DNA from 2 places in the uncultured Caballeronia sp. genome. Region 2 is predicted to be linked to the other one. Evidence: riboswitches for the same ligand, from Rfam matches in the RefSeq annotation. Region 2 holds a riboswitch; the other holds the start of a gene.
The links. Region 2 has a riboswitch for manganese ahead of ACFFAR_RS12265 (sodium:calcium antiporter). Riboswitches for the same ligand answer to the same signal wherever they lie in the genome.

Region 1 (7,247 bases), on a different contig from region 2:
GTGGGCGACTATCCGCTATACGTGGCAAGCGGTTTTCCGACGTCCGTCATCTTTGCGAACTGGCGCCAGCATTACGCGCTGATCGCGGTGATCACGGCCGTGCCGTGCATCGCGGTCTGGTTGCTCGTGTTGTTCTCGCTGCGCCAGTTGCGCTCGCAGCAATCCGCATGGGAACGTTGGCAGGCGGAAGTGGCCATGCGGCTTTCGGCGGAAGCGTCGAGCCGGCAACTGCGGCGCATGGGCGCGCTCGGTAATCTGGTCGCGAACGTGGCGCACGACTTCAATAACCTGCTGATGGTGGTATCGGCGAATATGGAGTTGGCGCGGCGCAAGAACTTCAACGGGCTTGAACGGGAAGTGCTGGCGGTGGAACGCGCGACTGCGGGCGCCGAAGCGCTCGCCCGGCGTTTGCTCAGCGTTGCCCGCAAGCAGCCGCTCAAGCAGGAAGCCATCGATCTCACCACGTGGCTGCCCGCTGCGGCCGGGCTGATCGAAACGGCGGTCGGCGAGAAGATTCAGGTCAAGGTGCAGGTTTCGCCCGACATGTGGGGCGTGCGCGCCGACGCCACGGAGCTCGAATTCGCGATCATCAATATTGCGGTCAATGCACGCGATGCCATGCAGCACGGCGGCCGTTTCGCGATCCGCTGCCAGAACGTGCGGGTCACTGCCGATAACGTCCTGGCCGACGGCGAATATGCGCTGCTGGCCTTTACTGACACCGGCGAAGGCATGAACGATGTCACCGCCCGCCGCGCGTTCGAGCCGCTTTTCACGACCAAGCTGAGCGGTGCGGGGACGGGCCTCGGGCTCGCGCAAGTGCTGGCGGCGTGCGAGCAGGCGGGCGGCACGGCGCGGCTCGACAGCGTTCCCGGACGCGGCACGACCGTGCGGCTCTATTTGCCGCGCTGGCACATTGCGCCGCAAGTGCCGCCGGATGATCCTGACACGGACGCTGGCGGCCCGGCGCTGCCGAAGCCCGAGACAACGCAAGGCCCGGGTTCGGTCCTGCTGGTCGAGGACAACGAGGAAGTCGCCGCAGGCGTCGCGGCGGTGCTCGCCACGTTCGGCTGCGATGTGCGCCACGAACTCACCGCCGACAAAGCCTTCGACGTCCTCAACGAAGGTGGACGCTTCGACCTGGTGTTATCGGATATACAGATGCCTGGGCGGCTCAACGGCATCGACCTGGCGGAGAAAGTGCGCGGCACGTGGCCCGCGCAGCGGATCGTGCTGATGACCGGTTATGCCGATGAATTCGAGCGCGCGCGGCACACGGGCGTGACCATTCTGGCGAAGCCGTTCAATATCGACGAATTGCGTGAACTCGTGCAGGGTTGATACCGCAACTCAGCGCGGGGCCGCCGATGAAAAGAATTCGCTGAGCAATTCCGAGACTTGCCACATTGCGCACGGGCGCCGGCAATGGCCGTCGTAGCCGGCCGCCTGCAAGGCCGTTACCGTGTCTTCCGGCAGGAAATTGCTCATGGCGAGCAATAATGTTCCAATGTGCGCGGAGTCGAGACTGAGGGTGCGAACGAAGCCGGTGTTACCAGCCAGGGTCAGCCGTGTATCGATCATCAGCGCCTGCGGACGCCATGTATCGATCAGCCCGGCCAGTGCCTCAAGAGTCGTCACGTGTTGGGCGGCCATGCCCTTCAGGCCCAGCAGCAGCACGAATGACTCGCCAATCATTGGATCTCGATGGGCAATAACGATGCGCCGCACGTCCATGAAAAGGGGCGCACGTTTAGGGTTCCAAAGGGCGAACTGCTCATGGTTTGCTTCGAACGGGCGTCTGGTCACGTCTTCCTCGGAGATGAGGCGATCGGTATGCCGACCGTTGACGCATCGGGGAATCGAAGGCGTAAGGCACTGCGCCGCTGTTGCGGCGTTCAGTCTTCGATAAAAAGCGGAATCAGGAGAGAGCTGCAGCAAGAAACGGTCCGAAAGGGCGGACCGGAGTTGCCAACGATGAAGTGTTACGTCTGCTTATTTGGTGCGATCAATATCCTGCCTGAGCGCCAGCGGGCTCGGCATCGAACTGGGACGAGATCTTTTTGACCTGAAGACCAACTTTTTCGGCGTACGCTTTCGATCCGCCGTAGCTTTTCAGCGCGGCATCCACGTCACCGCGTGCCGACTGCACGTAACCATGCAGAATTGCGGACCCGGCTTCAATGTTGGCATCGGCTTCCGTCAGGTCGATATTGCGCACCAGTTTCTTGTGCGCAGACGGCACGACCTGCATCAATCCGGTTGCGCCATTCGCGCCGCGCGCGTTTTCCTTGAAGCGGGATTCGATCGAGATGATCGCGAGTAAAAGCGCGGGGGGAAGTGAATATTTCGATGCCGCCGACATCACGGCCGCCGAAATCTGCTCGGCCTTCGCACGCGCAACGCCGAATTTCTGCGAGATGAGACGGGAAACCTGGTGCTTTGCCTGGGCGTCGGCATCGGCTTCGCTTGCGGCGAGTTTCTGATCCATGACCGCTGCGGTCGTCTCCAAGGGGCGTTCCTGAGCCGTGGCGTCGTGCATCGCGCCGAGCGACAAACTGAAGGTCAGCGTCAGCAAGAAGAGTAGTCGGCTCATGGAGGGGTGCCATCGGAGAGAAGGTCGCATTATACCGATGGAAAAAAACCTTGCAAATCATGCGCTTGGTCGAAATGGCGAATTACGCAGAGGATTGGCCGGACGAGCGCGACGCGCGTCGTGCTTCAGGACTGCGCGATTTCGACGCTCGCGAGCGTCATCGGGCGGACGCAATCGCGGCCCGCGGCCTTGGCTTCGTAGAGTTGTTGATCCGCGTCGCTCAGCAGGCCGTAAGCGCCGCCGAGCCCCGGCGGCGCGGCCGTGGCGCAGCCGATGCTCACCGTCAGCCGCCCGATCAGGCTCCCCCGATGCGCAATCGAACGCGTCCTGATGCGCGCACGGATCGTCTCGGCCAGGTGAAGCGCGCCGTCGATCTGGGTATCGGGGAGAAGGACGACGAACTCTTCGCCGCCGTACCGCGCGGGAATGTCGCCGGGCCGACGCACCGACAGCGCGATGCATTCCGCGACCGCCGCCAGCGCGTCGTCGCCGAGAGCGTGGCCGTAGTTGTCGTTGTAGGCCTTGAAGTAATCCACGTCGATGAACAACACCGATACCGCCGTGTTGCTGCGTCGTGCGCGCCGCCATTCCTCGTCCATGCGCTCGTCGAAGGCGCGCCGGTTGGGCAGGCCGGTCAGCGCGTCGGTGCCCGCGAGCCGCACGAGCTCTTCCTGCGCGCGCGCCCGTTCCCGTAACGACAGCGTCAAAAGCCACGACAGCGCGATAAAACTCAGCCCGAACAGCAGCGTCAGCACGCCGACCACGGTGCTGCGCGCGCGCCACGTTTCGAGCACATCTTCCTGCGCGGGCGCCACGCCCACGATAAACGGCGTGCCCGGCACGTGCGCGAACGTGAAGATGCGCTCGACCCCATCAACAGGCGATTTCGCCACGTATGACCCCGAGCTCGAATGCCTCATGCGGGCGAACGTGGCTGAGCCGGCGACGTTGCGATTGATATCCTCGCCGAGGAAGGGCTTTCGTACGATCAACGCGCCATCGTCCTGAACGATAAAAATCGATCCCTTCGGGCCGACTTCGATCTTGTCCAGGAGCGAACGGAAATACTGGAGGTTCACGGTCAGCAACGCGATGCCGGCAAACGATCCGTCCGGCGCATTGATACGCCGGCTCATGCCGATCGCCGCGCCGTTTGCGTGGGTCAAGTAGGGATGCGAGAAAAACAGGCCGACCGATGGGTTGTTTCGATGGGCAAGGAAATATTCGCGCTCGGCGAAGGTTTCGGGCGGCGTGGCCGTGGGGTTTTCTTTTATGATGACGCGGCCGCGGGCATCGATAACGTAGCTGCCGCCTATGTATGCCGCCGTGGTCGCGCGGTCGAATAGAATCCGGCGGCGCAGATTGAGCGGAAGCACCATGATGCTCGCGTCCTGCGCGCCATCGACCACGGCGCGAAGCGACAGATCGTAGATTTCGACGTTGCGGGCAATATCGCCGCCAATGATCGACACCAGATTGGCCGACGTCTCCCGGGCGTGGCTCAGTGCTTCTTCGCGGCCCTGGTACAACGTGGCGATCGACAAGCCTGCCATGACGACCGCAACGGCAGTTCCGGCAATCCCGGCAAGGAGCGGATAGCGTGACAGGGAATTTGCCATGCTGAGCGCTGTCCATCGATACCGGCCGCGGCGCTTTCGCGAAGCTGTTCCAGGTGGCAGGCCGGATCTCATGGCGCGCGCCTCGTCCGGCGTGCAGACGGTTTTGCGCCGGGAGGGCTTTCAGTCGTCAGCATGGATATCGTGATTGGCATCGCGGCTGTATCGGATCGAAGGCGCGGATCTGGGCTGGCCACCTTGTACGGGCCAGGACTTCGCGGAAAACGCGTGGTGGTGGTCAACCAGAGCGGAGGCGCATCGGCTGTGCCTGATGTACGGACACTAAAAAAACCTGGAGAAGATTACAAATTCATTTCGAACGTGATAGCCTTTGTCCGTCCTTGGGGAGTAGCCGGCTTCCAGCCATTGGAAGCGCTCATGTCAACACGCTTGGTTCGATCGAACCGTGGCATGAGCAACCGATCTGTATTCTGGTTGGCAAGACCATCGATGTAACGCCGCGACCGGTCGGGCTCGGCGAGACATCGTATGTTCCTGTCCCGACCCGAACATGATCATTGTCCCCATGAATATCGCTTCCACCATCCTGCTCGCCTTCGCCATGTCGACGGACGCCTTCGCCGCCGCTGTCGGCAAAGGCGCGACGTTGCGCCGTCCGCGTATGCGCGAGGCGCTGCGAACCGGCCTGATATTTGGCGTCATCGAGGCGATCACGCCGCTCGTCGGCTGGGCGCTCGGCAAGGCCGCGGCCCCGTACGTCATGTCGTGGGATCACTGGATTGCCTTCGGGCTCTTGCTCGTGCTCGGGTTGCGCATGATTCGCTCTGGCTTCAGCACGCCCACGCCCGAGGCCGAAAAACCCGTGCGTCACGGTTTCTGGCTGCTCGCCGCGACGGGCTTGGCAACGAGCATCGATGCCATGGCGGTGGGCGCGGGACTCGCTTTTATCGATGTGAATATTTTCTCTACGGCTGCGACCATCGGACTTGCGACGCTGATCATGGTGACCATCGGCGTGATGGTGGGACGCTTCTTGGGCCGCGCGGTCGGGCAGCGCGCGGAAGTGGCGGGCGGCTTGATCCTGGTCGCCATCGGCTCGGTGATTCTGGCCGAGCACCTCGGATATGTGAGCTGACCGGTCTATTCTCAGACGGTCGAGCGCAGCCGGCGCGAGTTGCTGTCGTTGCGGAAAATGATCGGATGTTCTTCAGGTTCGCGTTGTACCGCAGCCTGGCGCACCACGTTGATCACCGTTTCGTGATGGGGTGATTTATCGCAGACCGGGTCCGCGTTGGCCGGGTCGTCCGTGAGCAAATAGGCCTGGCAGCGGCAACCGCCTGCATCGATCGTTTTCTCTTCGCAGCTTCGGCATGGCTCCTTCATCCAGTCGAAGCCGCGAAAGCGGTTGAACGCATCGCTTTCGTACCAGATCTCGCGAACGGACGTGTCCTTGACGTTCGGGAACGTCAGGCCCGGAAGCGAACGCGCGGTGTGGCACGGCAAGGCGGCCCCATCGGGCGCCACGCCGAGGAACACCGAACCCCAGCCGTTCATGCATTTCTTCGGCCGCGTCTCGAAGTAGTCGGGCACGACGAAGTAGATCTTGCAGCGATGCCCGATCTTCTCCCGATACCGCTCGACCACCGCTTCGGCTTCTTTCAGTTGCTCGGCCGTCGGCATGAGTTGCGCGCGGTTCGCATGTGCCCAGCCGTAGTACTGCGTGTTCGCAAGTTCCAGATATTCCGCGCCCATTGCGAGCGCCATGTCGATGATCTTGTCCACGTGCGGCAGGTTGTATCGATGGAGCACGCAATTCAGCACCATCGGGAAACCATGCGCCTTGATCGACCTTGCAACACGGTTCTTCAGGTCGAACGTGCGCGTGCTGCTGAGAAAGTCGTTGAGCTCCTGCGTGGAATCCTGGAACGATAACTGGATGTGATCGAGGCCGGCGTCCTTCAATGCGTCGAGACGCTTGTCCGTCAAACCGATACCCGACGTGATCAGGTTCGTATAGAAACCCAGTTGCCGTCCCTCGCGCACGAGCACTTCGAGATCATCGCGCAACAGCGGTTCGCCCCCGGAGAAGCCGAGTTGTGCCGCGCCGAGCGCACGCGCTTCACGCAGCACGCCGATCCACTGGTCGGTCGTGAGTTCAGTGCTGTGGTCCGTGTAGTTGACGGGGTTGTAGCAGAACGCGCAATGCAACGGGCATCGATAGGTCAGTTCCGCGAGCAGCCACAGCGGCGGGGCAATGACGCTTGCGGTCATGTCGCTTCCTCCAGCCATCCACGACGCTCGGCTTCGGCAATGAACAACCTCACTTCGCCGCCGAGATCCTGAGTATTGAACGCTTGCTCCAGGTCGGCGATCAGCATGTCGATATCGCGCGTGCCGTCGCAGCGCTTCAGGATCTCGCCGGCGCTCTGATTGAGCTTGACCATGCCTTCAGGATAGAGCAGCACATGCGCGTCCTGCGCCGGTTCCCACTGCAGCCGGAAGATCCCCTTGAGCTTGAGCATTGGCGCTGGCGATGTCATTGCGGAAAGGCCTTTTCAATGGCGTCGAGCATCGACCACAAGATGTCGAGCTTGAATTGCAGGATTTCGAGCGCGCGTTCCTGCTGCTCGCGTGTCTTGAAGTAGTCTAGCGTGACTTGCAGGCCGTGCTCGACGTCGCGCTGTGCAAGCGAGATGCGCGAGCGGAAATACGTAAGGCCGTCGGCTTCGATCCACGGATAACACGTGGGCCATGTCGCAAGCCGATCCTTGTGGATCTGCGGCGCAAAAATTTCCGTCAGCGACGAACACACCGCTTCTTGCCACGGCGCACGGCGCGCGAAGTTGACGTAGGCATCGACGGCGAATTTCACACCGGGCGCCACATGTTCCAGCGACCAGAGTTCGTCGCGCGTGAGGCCGACTGCGTCGCCCAGGCGTGCCCATGTTTCTATGCCGCCTTCGTCATCCCCGTAACCGTCGTGATCGAGAATGCGCAGCACCCAGCGCCGCCGCGTTTCCCGATCGGGACAGTTCGACATGACCGCCGCGTCCTTCAGCGGGATGTTGATCTGGTAG
Region 2 (9,079 bases):
GGCGCGCATCTGGTGCTGCGTTCGTCGTCCACGGGTGTTTCGAACGGGATCAATGTCTCGATCTCGGGGACGGCATCGGGCGACGCGCTGAACAACCTCGCCGTGACCTCGGGCACAGCGTCCGCGCCCGCAAGCAGCTCGGAAACGGCCGGCAATTACACGGGCTCGGTGACCACGGTTGCATCGGGAAACTGGACGCAGAGCGTAGCCGGAGAAGACGCCAACTTCTCGATCGCGGGCACGCCCGGAACCAGCGCCAGCAACACGATCACCACGGCGCTCAGCGGCGTTTCGATGACGCTCGATTCCACATCGGTCGGCACCACGCAGACGCTGACCGTCGCGCCCGATACGACCGGACAGGCAACGGCCATCAACGCCTTCGTCACCGCGTACAACAACTACATGAGCACGGTCCAGTCGCTGACATCGTTCGACTCGACCCAGGCAGTCGGTTCGCAAGGGGGCGCGCTGCTCGGCGACTCCATGATGAACACGATCCGCAACACGCTCTCGAGCGCCATCAGCGGCGCGGTCGGCGCGGGCTCGTCCGCGGTCAATCTCGCGTCTATCGGCATCACGCTGCAGCCGGACGGCACGCTCAAGACCGATTCCGATGCGCTCACCGCCGCGCTCAGCAGCGATCCGCAAACCGTCGCGAAGTTGTTCAATTCGACTAACGGCGTTGCCGCGAACATGAACAACGACCTGACGTCGTTCCTTGCGACCGGCGGCATCATGGATACGCGCTCGACCGCGCTGACCGCCGACCTGAAAAGCCTGAGCGACCAGCAAACGGCACTCACGGCATACGCCGCGCAGTTGACGACTTCGTACAACGCGCAATTCACGGCGCTGAACACGCTGATGTCGCAATCGACAAGCAACGCCAGCTACCTCACGCAGTTATTCGGCGGCACGGACAGCGCGGGCGCACTCGCGACCAACAAGTAAGGGAGCAAAGCGATGAACCAGCAAGAACTGATCGCGCAGGCGTGGGCGCTGACGGAAGCCATCGAAAATGCAGCCGCCGATAACGACTGGCCCCGCGCCGCCGAACTCACGCAAACGCGTTCGCCGCTCCTGATGGGCTTGCAAGCCGACCAGCCCGCCGATGCCATGGTCATCATCCGCCGGATCCAGGCGAGCATTGCGACGATCATGAACGTGGCGACATCGGCGGAAACGGCGTTGATGAGGAATCACCGGCAAGCGATGAACCAGGCGAGCGCCGCCAGCCGGTATCAGCAGGCAGCACGACTCTGAAGCGGCAGTGAAGAGACAACGCAGGACAACAAGAGATGCGCGGTAAGTGCGACGCGCAATGTGATTGATGCCCGCTTCGGCGGGCTTTTTTTTGCGCGCGAACTGGCGGCATGCCGAGGCGCACGCCGCTACCTGCGATGACTTACCGTCCCAGCGTCAACCCGAGATAAAGCGCGTACAGGCCGCCGTTCACGAGCAGCGCCCAAAGCACGATCCCGCCTTTTCTCGCGTTGAACCGCAGCCATGCGGCGGCGGCAAGCGTGATGAAAACGCCGGTCAGCACTTCAACGCGCGGTTCCCAGGGCGTCAGCATGATGCCGATACCCGGCAGCAACGTGCCTTGAAACACCATTGCGCCGGTGATGTTCCCGAACGCGAGCGTGTCCTTCCCGCGCCGCGCCCAGATGATGCTGTTCACCTTTTCCGGCAGTTCGGTCGCGATCGGGATGATGATCAGCGAGAGCAGCAACGCCGAAATGCCCAGCACATGCGACACACCTTCAACGCCCGCGATAAACCCCTTCGCCCCGCCAACCAGCAGTGCAACGCCGATCAGCATCTGTAGCGCAATGGTCGCAAGCGTCGTCGGCAAGCCCACATGCGCGATCAGCAGGCGCTCGGGCGCCTCGGTGCCGTGCCCTTTCTCGACCAGACTGGCCGATGCGCGAAACGTCGTAATCACATACACCACATACACGCCGACCAGGCCGACGGCGAACAACGCGCGCACGGGCCACGCGTGATGCGGGACGAACATCGCGCCGGCTGCAATCATGAACGCGCAGAGGAAGAAGTTGAGATCGCGGGTAAAACCCGTGTGTTCAGGCGTGACCAGACCCTTCAGGCCGCGCGTCTTGATCACGGCAATGGCCATCAGGCAGGTGGAAAGCGTCGCGAGCATCAGCGGCGCGCCAAGAATGGCGCCGACGCCGATTTCCTCGTTGACCGAACGATTTGCCGAGGCGCCCAGCAACGCGATGATCGGCACGGTGGTTTCAGGCAATGCCGTGCCAATGGCCGCAAAGAGCGAACCTGTGACGCCTTCGGAGATACCGAGTTTTTCGCCGAGATGCTCGAGTGCATTGGTGAACAATTCCGATGCCGCCAGAATCACCACGAGCATGAGTGCGAGTTGCAGGAAGAGCATGGTCATGCCGCACCTCGCAATGAGGGGTACTGGCGACCGCTGCGCAAGGAGAGGCTTGTGACCGGAGTGGGGTATTTTTGTTTTGGAGACACGATGATTTCACGGTCGGACGTCAGCGAACCAGGGTGCTATCCCGCGCCGTCCGACCGTGAACGACAAGATGCACCCATGGTCTCGCCAAACCTGACCGGTCGAACGCGCCACGGCATCAGCCGAGTATGTTGACGCGTCCTCCTCCCATTGCGGGAGGAAGGCTACTCCCCAAAGACGGGCATGAGTTTAGCGTGGGGCTACGGATTAGGCAAGGCGACGCAGCCGGGCGGGATCGGTCCCATATCGATATCCCCAATCGGTCGTTGTAGCGGAAATAACGTTTCAGTAAGCTACGCCGACGCGGGTTTGTTGCGCAGGACCGTGCGCCGAAGCGCGCCGTACAATAAGTCGCAACGAGTCGCAACGCTGCCTGCATCGAAAAATGACGAAAATTAACCGACTAACCGACAACAGCATCAAAAACGGGAGATTCCATGCGCTTCAGAATGCTCGCAGCCGCAGTCCTGGCCGTAATACCGATGCTCGCGATAGCAAAACCGCTTACCGTGTGCACGGAGTCGAGTCCCGACGGCTTCGATGTCGTGCAGTTCAACTCACTCGTGACGACCAATGCATCGGCGGATGTGATCTTCAACACACTCGTCTCCTACGATGAAGTCGCGAAGAAGGTCACGCCCGCGCTCGCCGAGAAGTGGGATGTGAGCGCCGACGGCCTGACCTACACGTTTCACCTGCGCCCGAACGTGGCATTCCAGAGCACGGATTACTTCAAGCCATCGAGGAAACTGACGGCCGATGACGTCGTGTTCTCGTTTGATCGCATGCTTTCGGACAGCAACCCGTGGCACAAGGTGGCGGGCGCGAGCGGCTTCCCGCACGCGCAATCGATGGGTCTGGTGAAGCTGATCAAGTCGGTATCCAAGGTCGATGACAATACCGTGAAGTTCGTGCTGAACACGCCGAACGCGACCTTCGTGCCCATTCTGACGATGGGTTTTGCATCGATCTATTCGGCCGAATACGCCGATCAATTGCTCAAGGCCGGCAAGGAAACCGATCTGAACGCGAAACCCATCGGCACGGGTCCGTTCGTGTTGAAGAGTTATACCAAGGACGCCGTGATCCGCTACGACGTGAACCCGACCTACTGGGGCGCGAAGCCGAAGGTCGACCGGTTGATCTATGCAATCACGCCCGACGCCTCCGTGCGCGCGCAGAAAATCAAGGCGGGTGAATGCCAGATCGCGTTGTCGCCGAAGCCGCAGGATGTGATCGATGCGAAGAAAGGCGGCTCGATCAAGGTCGTCGAAACGCCGGCGTTCATGACGGCGTTCGTGGCGCTGAATACGCAGAAAAAGCCGCTCGACAACCCCAAGGTCCGCCAGGCGCTGAACGAGGCATTCGATCGCACGACGTACCTGAAAACGGTCTTCGAGAACACGGCGACGGCCGCCGTGAATCCGTTCCCGCCGAACACGTGGAGCTATGACAAGCAGGTGACGCCGTACGCGTATTCGGTCGATCGCGCGAAAAAACTCCTCGCCGATGCAGGCTATCCCAATGGCTTCGATACAACCATCTGGGTGCGTCCGAACGGCAGCGTGCTGAATCCGAACCCGAAGGCCGGCGCAGAATTGCTGCAGGCGGACTTGGCGAAGATCGGCGTGAAGGCGCAGGTCAAGGTGATCGAATGGGGTGAGCTGATCAAGGAAGCGAAGCAAGGCCAGCACGACATGTTGTTCATGGGGTGGGCCGGCGACAATGGCGATCCGGACAACTATCTCTCGCCGCTGTTCAGTTGCGCCGCCGTGCGTTCGGGCATCAACTTCGCGCGTTTTTGCGACCCGACGCTGGATCGTTTGATCGATGAAGGCAAGGCATCGGCGGATATCGGCAAGCGGACCAAGGCTTATACCGAAGCGCAGCAGATCATCCACGACCAGGCGCTGTGGATCCCGCTCGGCTATCCGACCGCGTCCGCGCTGACGCAAGCCAACGTGAGCGGGTATCGGGTCAGTCCGTTTGGACGGCAGAACTTTTCGACCGTATCCGTGCAGTAAGCGTTGTTGCTCTTTGAAAAACCGGGCGCCTTATAAAAAGCGCCCGGTTTTTTCATGCCGGCGCGAAACGGATTACGCCATCGTCTTCATTCGTACGACGCACCAGTTCACCTTTCAGCCAGAGCAAGTGCAAATGCGCCAGCGCTTCGCCGAGCGCAAAGGTCATCTGATGTACATCGAGCGGACGCTTGAACATGATCGGCACAATGTCCGCCGCGCTTTGCGGCTTCGCCGCGCACGCCTCGTGCACTTCTGCGAGGCGCGCCGCGTGATGATCGCGAAGCTGCCTGATACGCGTATGCATGCCGCGAAACGGCTTGCCGTGGGAAGGCAGGACAAGCGCATCGGCGGGTAACGCTTCGTATCGGCCGAGGGATTTCAGGAACAGCGCCACCGGATTGCTCTCCGGTTCGATAGCAAACACGGACACATTCGTCGAAATGCGCGGCAAGACCATGTCCCCGGAAATCAGCACGTTGGTCTCCGCGCAATAGAACGCGCAATGTTCGGGCGAATGACCGAAACCCGTTATTACTTCCCAGTCGCGCCCGCCAATCCTGACCATATCGCCGTTGCGCAGTCGGCGGAAATGCTGCGGTATGGATGGAACGAGCTTCGGGTAATACGTATCGCGTTTGCGTAACGCTTCGAGCGATGCCGGGTCCCTCATGCCATGTCGCGCGAAGTGCTGTGCGGCGCGCTCGCCGCCTGCATCCGATCCGTCGCCGCTGGACATGACGCGGCCCATCGCGTATTCGCCGTGCGACATCCAGAGTCTTACCGGACCCCAGCGCTTTTGCTCGCCCCCATTGCAGATCCAGTCGGCGAGGCCCAGATGATCCGGATGGCAATGCGTGACGATCACACGCAAAACCGGCAAGCCGTCGAGCAACGTACCGAAGACGCTTTCCCAACTGGCGCGGATGGTTTCGTCTGAAATACCGCAATCGATGACGGTCCAGCCCTTCACGCCATCGATTTCATCGCGCATGACCCAGACGTTGACGTGATCGAGCGCGAACGGCAGCGGCATGCGTACCCAAAAGACGCCGGGCGCGACTTCCATCGCCCGGCCGGGTTCGGGAAGCCGGTCGGCGAAAACGTAATCCAGTTGTTGTTCGAGCGGATTCATGCGGGTCGGTCTCCGGGTTGTCGATTCTTGCAATGCCGCCAAGTTGACGCTAACGTTAACTTGTATTTTACAGTGGTTGTCAAAAGCCGTTCAGCGCTTCACTACTTTCAAATGACCGACACGCGTTACACCATCACCGAACTGGCTCGTGAATTCGACATCACGCCCCGCGCGATCCGTTTCTATGAGAATCAGGGTTTGCTCACGCCGGCGCGCGAAGGCACGAACGGTGTGCGGCGCGTTTATTCGGCGCGCGACCGCACGCGCCTGAGGCTGACGCTGCGCGGCAAGCGGCTCGGGTTTACGCTGTCCGAAATCAGCCGGCTGCTGGATCTCTACGATTCACCCACGGGCACCGTCGCGCAGTTGCACGCGTTCCTGGACACGATCGCGGAACATCGCGCGGTGCTGGAGCGGCAACTGGAAGACCTGAACGCGACGCTGGCCGAGCTTGCCGCGTACGAAACGCAAGGCCGTGCGCTGCTTTCGGCGAGTGCTGAAAAGCGCGCACGCAAGATGGCTGCGGCTTCTCCGGCCACGGAGAAACGCGCGAAGGCGGTATGAACGGCCGTGGCGATACAATATCGCCCGGTTTGAATGCACAGGAAGTAACGCACCTCACGCGACACCACACGAAGTGCAGGGTCGATATGAATCACTTTCCCAGATTGCTGTCGTCGCAGATTGGCTTCGATGTCGCGCAAACGCTGCTCGAAGGGTTCGATCGTCACTATCGCGTTTTCAGCGATGCTGCGATCGCGGCGAAGCATTTATTCGAAGAAAGCGACTGGCATGCGCTGCAACGCCTGGCGCGCGAGCGCATCACGTCCTACGACGATCGCGTGGAAGAATGTGTGACGCGTCTGCAGGACCAATACGACGCAGAGAACATAGACGATGAAGTCTGGCAGCAGATCAAGCTGCATTACATCGGCTTGTTGACGACGCACCGGCAACCCGAATGCGCCGAGACGTTTTTCAACTCCGTGTGCTGCAAGATCCTGCACAGGTCGTATTTCAATAACGACTTTATCTTTGTGCGGCCGGCCATATCGACGGAGTATATCGAGAACGATGAACCCGCCGCCAAGCCGACGTATCGCGCGTATTACCCAAAGAAGGACGGGCTCGCTGCAACGCTCGCGCGCATTGTCACGAACTTCCAGCTCGAGCCTGCATTTGAAGACCTCGAACGCGATGTTCAATGCGTCATGCGAGCCATCACCGAGGCATTAGGCGAGTTCGAGGCGGCACCGAATTTCCAGATCCACATGTTGTCGTCCCTGTTCTTCCGCAACAAGGCGGCGTACATGATCGGGCGGATCATCAACGACGACCTGATCCTGCCGTTCGTCTTGCCCGTGCGTCACGCGCAACCAGGTCTGCTCGCGCTCGATACGGTCCTGTTGCAACGCGAACAAGTGCTGATCATCTTCAGCTTTTCGCATTCGTACTTTCTCGTGGATATGGAAGTGCCGTCGGCGTATGTGCAGTTCCTGCGCACCATCATGCCGGGCAAAGCAAAGGCGGAGATCTATACATCCGTGGGACTGCAGAAGCAGGGCAAGAATCTGTTCTATCGTGACTTGCTGCATCACCTCTCGCATTCCAGCGATAAATTCACCCTTGCGCCGGGCATCAAGGGCATGGTCATGCTGGTGTTCACGTTGCCATCGTTCCCCTATGTGTTCAAGCTGATCAAGGACAACTTCCCGCCGCCGAAGGAGACCACGCGCGAGAAAGTCGAGGACAAGTACCGGCTGGTGAAGCGCCATGACCGGCTGGGGCGCATGGCCGACACGCTCGAATATTCGAGCGTCGCGTTGCCGTTAGCCCGTCTGGACGATGCATTGCTCAAGGAACTCAGGAAAGAAATCCCGTCGATGATCGAATACGAAGGCGACAAGCTCGTGATCCGGCATTTGTATATTGAACGCCGCATGACGCCGCTGAACCTGTATTTGCAGAACGGCACGCCACACGAGATCGAGCATGGCATCAGGGAGTACGGCGACGCCATCAAGCAACTGATGCAGGCGAACATCTTTCCCGGCGACATGCTGTACAAGAACTTTGGCGTCACGCGGCACGGCCGCGTGGTGTTCTACGATTACGATGAAATCGAATACCTGACCGATTGCAACGTGCGCCATGTGCCGCAAGCGCGCACCGAAGAAGAGGAAATGTCGGGCGAGCCGTGGTACACCGTCGGGCCGCACGATATTTTTCCGGAAACGTATGGAACGTTCCTGCTCGGCGATCCGCGAGTGCGCGACGTCTTCATGAAACACCATGCCGATTTCTTCGATCCGGCTCTCTGGCAAAAGCATAAGGAACAGATCCTCAACGGCGAACTCGCCGAGTTCTTCCCCTACGAACGCAGCAACCGTTTCAGCGTTCGCTATCCCGAGCGTTTTCTGAACGGCGCACCTGCCGCATGCGCCGCCGCATGAAACCCGCGTGACCTACCAGCACTGAATGCCATGTCAAACATCGACAACACTGAAAATCCAGACAGCAACCCGCTCTCGCATTTGTTCAACAACAACCTGCAATGGGTCGAGCGCAAACTCTCCGAAGATGCCGAGTATTTCTCTCGCCTCGCGCATCAGCAAGCGCCCGAATACTTGTGGATCGGCTGCTCCGATTCGCGCGTACCGGCGAACCAGATCATCGGCTTGCCGCCGGGTGAAGTGTTCGTGCACAGGAACATCGCGAACGTGGTGGTGCACTCGGACCTCAATTGTTTGTCGGTGATCCAGTTTGCCGTTGATCTGCTGAAGGTGAAGCACATCATGGTCGTCGGCCACTACGGTTGTTCCGGCGTGGGTGCGGCGCTCGTTGGAACGCGTGTCGGTCTTGCGGACAACTGGCTGCGTCACGTACAGGACGTACGCGACAAACACGCCTCGCTGCTCGAAGAATGGCCAATGGGCATCGCCAGGAATCGCCGGCTTGTGGAGCTGAACACGATCGAACAAACGGTCAACGTGTGCCACACGACCATCCTGCGCGATGCATGGGCGCGTGGTCAGGAAATCACCGTGCACGGCTGGACCTACGGCGTTCACGACGGCCGCGTGCGCAACATGGGCATGATGATCAGCGGGCCGGACGAGGTCGAGCCGACCTATCAGCATTGCATCGCGGCGCTGGCTCGCGGCGGTGCGCATTCAGCGGAAAACGATGTACTTGCCTCGGATGCCGCCCGTCTCGGCGATGTCCCCGCCATTGTGGAAGGTGTGATCAAGGAGCTGAAGCATGAATGATTTCGTCGCTGATCCTGTAGTAATCGTCTCGGCTGCGCGCACGCCGATGGCCGCCTTCCAGGGCGACTTCGCAAGCGTAACAGCGCCGCAACTGGGCTCGGTCGCGATCCGCGCAGCCGTTGAACGTGCAGGGCTGAAACCCGAGCAGATC

Region 1: another riboswitch for manganese. It lies ahead of mntP (manganese efflux pump MntP); the one in region 2 lies ahead of ACFFAR_RS12265 (sodium:calcium antiporter).

Annotation. Positions count from the first base shown of each region.
Region 1 is NZ_CAXTGZ010000264.1:135-7,381, reverse strand. Features, by position in the region: partial or broken gene ACFFAR_RS18200 (ATP-binding protein) at 1-1,341, shown strand, start outside; gene ACFFAR_RS18195 (hypothetical protein) at 1,351-1,938, opposite strand; gene ACFFAR_RS18190 (transglycosylase SLT domain-containing protein) at 2,006-2,593, opposite strand; gene ACFFAR_RS18185 (diguanylate cyclase) at 2,719-4,212, opposite strand; yybP-ykoY riboswitch at 4,541-4,718, shown strand; gene mntP (manganese efflux pump MntP) at 4,736-5,305, shown strand; gene pqqE (pyrroloquinoline quinone biosynthesis protein PqqE) at 5,317-6,441, opposite strand; gene pqqD (pyrroloquinoline quinone biosynthesis peptide chaperone PqqD) at 6,438-6,710, opposite strand; partial or broken gene pqqC (pyrroloquinoline-quinone synthase PqqC) at 6,707-7,247, opposite strand, start outside.
Region 2 is NZ_CAXTGZ010000143.1:160-9,238, reverse strand. Features, by position in the region: gene fliD (flagellar filament capping protein FliD) at 1-954, shown strand, start outside; gene ACFFAR_RS12270 (flagellar protein FliT) at 967-1,266, shown strand; gene ACFFAR_RS12265 (sodium:calcium antiporter) at 1,409-2,419, opposite strand; yybP-ykoY riboswitch at 2,520-2,688, opposite strand; gene ACFFAR_RS12260 (ABC transporter substrate-binding protein) at 2,941-4,527, shown strand; gene ACFFAR_RS12255 (MBL fold metallo-hydrolase) at 4,580-5,659, opposite strand; gene ACFFAR_RS12250 (MerR family transcriptional regulator) at 5,771-6,223, shown strand; gene aceK (bifunctional isocitrate dehydrogenase kinase/phosphatase) at 6,310-8,112, shown strand; gene can (carbonate dehydratase) at 8,143-8,928, shown strand; partial or broken gene ACFFAR_RS12235 (acetyl-CoA C-acetyltransferase) at 8,921-9,079, shown strand, end outside.